Regions from separate parts of the Asanoa ferruginea genome, predicted to be linked through region 1. Evidence: riboswitches for the same ligand, from Rfam matches in the RefSeq annotation. Region 1 holds a riboswitch; the other holds the start of a gene.
The links. Region 1 has a riboswitch for ZMP and ZTP ahead of DFJ67_RS18480 (serine hydroxymethyltransferase). Riboswitches for the same ligand answer to the same signal wherever they lie in the genome.
Positions count from the first base shown of each region.

Region 2: it holds a riboswitch for ZMP and ZTP, as region 1 does, so the genes downstream of both, DFJ67_RS29170 (bifunctional 5,10-methylenetetrahydrofolate dehydrogenase/5,10-methenyltetrahydrofolate cyclohydrolase) here and DFJ67_RS18480 (serine hydroxymethyltransferase) in region 1, are expected to answer to the same signal.

Region 1 is NZ_QUMQ01000001.1:3,949,206-3,951,375, reverse strand. It holds gene ilvD (dihydroxy-acid dehydratase) at 1-985, shown strand, start outside; ZMP/ZTP riboswitch at 1,037-1,119, shown strand; gene DFJ67_RS18480 (serine hydroxymethyltransferase) at 1,143-2,170, shown strand, end outside.
Region 2 is NZ_QUMQ01000001.1:6,243,111-6,245,280, reverse strand. It holds gene pdxR (MocR-like pyridoxine biosynthesis transcription factor PdxR) at 1-774, shown strand, start outside; ZMP/ZTP riboswitch at 796-878, shown strand; gene DFJ67_RS29170 (bifunctional 5,10-methylenetetrahydrofolate dehydrogenase/5,10-methenyltetrahydrofolate cyclohydrolase) at 897-1,754, shown strand; gene DFJ67_RS29165 (IS30 family transposase) at 1,904-2,170, opposite strand, start outside.

The sequences.
Region 1 (2,170 bases):
CGCCGCCGCGCGGGAGGCCGAGCTCGACTTCACGGTCACCGACATCGACGCGATCTCGCGCCGGGTGCCCTGCCTGTCGAAGGTGGCGCCCAACACGCCGAAATACCACATGGAAGACGTGCACCGCGCCGGCGGCATCCCGGCGATCCTGGGCGAGCTGGCCCGCGGCGGCGCGCTCAACACCGGGGTGCACTCGGTGCACTCCCCCGACCTGGCGTCGTGGCTGGCCGAGTGGGACATCCGCGGCGGCTCCCCGTCGGAGGCGGCGCTCGAGCTCTTCCACGCTGCGCCCGGCGGCGTGCGCACCACCGAGCCGTTCTCGACCGAGAACCGGTGGTCCACGTTGGACACCGACGCCGCCGACGGCTGCATCCGCGACGTCGCACACGCGTACACCGCGGATGGTGGTCTGGCGATCCTGCACGGCAACCTCGCGCCTGAAGGCTCGGTCGTCAAGACCGCCGGCGTCGACGAGGAACTGTGGCGCTTCAGCGGCCCCGCGAAGGTGTTCGAGTCGCAGGAGGCCGCGGTTGACGGCATCCTGGCCAAGGAGATCCAACCGGGCGACGTCGTCGTCATCCGCTACGAGGGACCGCGCGGCGGGCCGGGCATGCAGGAGATGCTCTACCCGACCTCGTTCCTCAAGGGCCGCGGGCTCGGCAAGCTGTGCGCGCTGATCACCGACGGCCGCTTCTCCGGCGGCACGTCCGGCCTGTCGATCGGGCACGTCTCCCCCGAGGCGGCCGGCGGCGGCTTGATCGCCCTGGTCGAAGACGGCGACGAGATCGTCATCGACATCCCGGCCCGGTCGTTGACCCTCAACGTGCCCGACGACGTGCTCGACGCGCGCCGGGTCGCGCAGGAGAAGCGCGACAAGCCCTACACGCCGGTCGACCGGCAGCGCACGGTGTCGGCGGCGCTACGGGCCTACGCCTCGATGGCCACCTCGGCCAGTGACGGCGCCTACCGCAAGGTTCCGGAGTAACACCTTGCCCGGCGGTCGCCCCACCGGCGGCCGCCGGCTCGGTTAGCATTTGCGGGTACTCGCGACTGGCGCAGCGAGGTGGAACTGACCACCGGGGAGCTCCCAACGACGCACCGCGCGCCTGGGTGTGGCGTTTTCGACGCCTCTGGAGACCACCGTGCACGTGCCACCGATTCCACACCTGACCGCGTCAGACCCCGATCTCGCCGCGCTGATCGAGGCCGAGGCCACCCGCCAGCACGACAAGCTGCGAATGATCGCTTCTGAGAACTACGTCTCCGAAGCGGTGCTCGAGGCCAGTTCCACGGTGCTGACCAACAAATACAGCGAGGGCTACGCGGGCAAGCGTTACTACGAGGGCCAGCAGCTCATCGACCCCATCGAGACGCTGGCCATCGACCGGGCCAAGAGCCTGTTCGGTGTCGACCACGCCAACGTCCAGCCCTACTCGGGCTCGCCCGCCAACCTCGCCGTCTACCTGGCGTTCCTTTCGCCGGGCGACACGGTGATGGGCATGTCGCTGCCGATGGGCGGCCACCTGACCCACGGCTGGTCGGTGTCGGCGACCGGCAAGTGGTTCAACCCGGTCCGCTACGACGTCGACCGCACGTCCGGCCGGATCGATCTCGACCAGGTCCGCGACCTGGCCCGCGCCGAACGTCCGAAGGTGATCTTCTGCGGCGGCACCGCCGTACCCCGGACCATTGATTTCCCGGGTTTCGCCACCATCGCCCGCGAGGTCGGCGCGATCCTGGTCGCCGACATCGCACACATCGCCGGCCTGATCGCGGGCGGCGCACACCCGTCGCCGGTCGGCCACGCCGACGTGATCACCACAACCACACACAAGACCCTCCGCGGCCCGCGCGGCGCCATGATCATGACGACCGCCGAGCACGCGACGGCGATCGACAAGGCCGTCTTCCCGGGTCTGCAGGGCGGCCCTCACAACCACACGACGGCGGCGATCGCGGTCGCGCTGAAGGAAGCTTCCACGGCCGATTTCCGTCGCTACGCGCACCAGGTGGTCGCCAACGCTTCGGCGCTCGCGACGGCCCTGACCGGGCACGGCTTCACGCTGATCTCCGGCGGCACCGACAACCACCTGATCCTGGCCGACCTGACCAGCAAGGGCATCGCGGGCAAGCCGGCGGCGCAGGCACTCGACCGGGCGGGCATCGAACT
Region 2 (2,170 bases), 2.3 Mb from region 1:
TGGTCCCGGTTGCGCGCCGCCGTCACCGGCGCGGGCCTGGCGGTCCGCGCGGTCCCGGTCGACGGCGACGGCGTCCGGGTCGACGCCCTCGACGGCGTGCGCGCGGTGGTGGTCGGCGCCGCACACCAGTTCCCCAGCGGTGCGGTGCTCTCCCCCGCCCGCCGGGCGGCGCTGGTGCGCTGGGCCCGGTCGGTCGACGGCTTCGTGGTCGAAGACGACTACGACGCCGAGTTCCGCTACGACCGCCGGCCGATCGCGGCGATGCAGGGCCTCGACCCGGGCCGGGTGGCGCTGCTCGGCTCGGTGAGCAAGACCCTGTCCCCGGCGCTGGGCCTGGGTTGGCTGCTCGCACCCGGCGTCCTGTCGGCCGCCGCCGACCCGGTGCCGGCGGCCCCGCCGGTGCTCGACCAGCTGGCGCTGGCCACATTCGTCAACCGCGGCTGGTATGACGCCCACCTGCGCGCCGCCCGCCGCCGCTTCCGGCTCCGCCGCGACCGCCTGCTGGCCGCCCTCGCCGAGATCATCCCGGAGGCCACCGTCGAAGGCACCGCCGCCGGCCTGCACGTGCTGCTCCACCTCCCCGACGGCACCGACGCCCGCGCCGTGGTCCGGGCGGCGGCGGCCCACGGCCTACGCCTGGTCGACCTGGACACCTACCGGGCCGAGAAGCCGGCCGCACCGACCCCGGTGCTGGTCCTCGGCTACGGCAACCTCGCCGACGGCGAGATCGCCCCCGCAGTGGCCCAGCTCAGGGCGACCCTCGACCGGGTGTAGCCGGGGGCCTTCTGGCATGCTTGGGGTGAGCGCGACTGGCGGCACGGGATGGCACTGACCATCGGGGAGCCCGCCCGTGAGCATCGACCGCCTGGGTGCCCACGGTCGAGGGGGAAATAAGTATGTCCGCGCGTCTTCTGCCCGGCGGCCCGGTAGCCGAGAGCATCCTGGCCGACGTTTCCGACCGGGTCCGCGTGCTGCGCGACAAGGGCGTCACCCCAGCGCTGGCGACCATCCTGGTCGGCGACGACGACGCGAGCGCCGGCTACATCCGGATCAAGCAGCGCCAGGCGGCTGACCTCGGCTTCGTCTCACCGCACGCACACCTGCCGGCCGACTCGACCCAGGCCGACCTCGAACGGGTGATCGCCGAGTTCAGCACCGACCCGGCCGTGCACGGCCTGCTCGTGCAACACCCGGTGCCCGGCCACCTCGACTACGACCAGGCCCTCACCGTCATGGATCCCGACAAGGACGTCGACGGCATGCACCCGGTCAACATGGGCCGCCTCGCGCTGGGCCTGCCGGGCCCGCTCCCCTGCACCCCGGCTGGCATCGAGGCGATTCTGGCGCACTACGAGATCCCGGTAGCCGGCCACGAGGTGGTAATCCTCGGCCGCGGCGCGACGCTTGGCCGCCCACTGGCAATGCTGCTGGCCCAGAAACGCCCAACCGCCAACGCGGCGGTAACGGTCGTGCACACGGGCGTCAAGGACTGGCCGCGCTACACCCAGCGGGCCGACATCCTGATCGCGGCGGCCGGGGTCCCCGGGATCGTCCAGCCGGAACACGTCCGTCCAGGTTCGACGGTCATCGGCGGCGGGGTCCGCTACGAGGGGCGGCGGCTCCTGCCCGATGTCGACGAATCGTGCGCCGAGGTCGCAGGCGCGATCACACCGCGGGTCGGCGGGGTAGGCCCGACAACGGTCGCCATGCTCTTCCGCAACGCGGTCAGCGCAGCCGAACGAGCCACCAACTAGCGGTGTGATCCCGCCCCGCCGGCCCGCACGCGGGGCGGCCGAAATCGCCCGGCTGGCCGGGGGGCGAAAAGCCCGATATGGCCGGCCGCCGCACCCCCCTCAGACCAAACCCAAGAGATCTAGGAAAAAAGATGTAGCCGGGGGCGGGGTCAACTGGTGGTTGCAACACCGAGTAGTTGGGCCATCTTCTCACTCGGCTTGGCCCAGCCCAGGGTCATGCGGGGTCGGTCGTTGAGTTCGTCGGCGACGGCGTCCAGGCCGGTCTGGTCGATGGTGGTGAAGTCGAAGATCCCTTTCGGGAAGTACTGGCGGAGCAGGCCGTTGGTGTTCTCGTTGCTGCCGCGTTGCCAGGGGCTGTGTGGGTCGCAGAAGTAGACCGGGCAGCCCGTCGCGATGCTGAACCGGGCGTGTAGCGC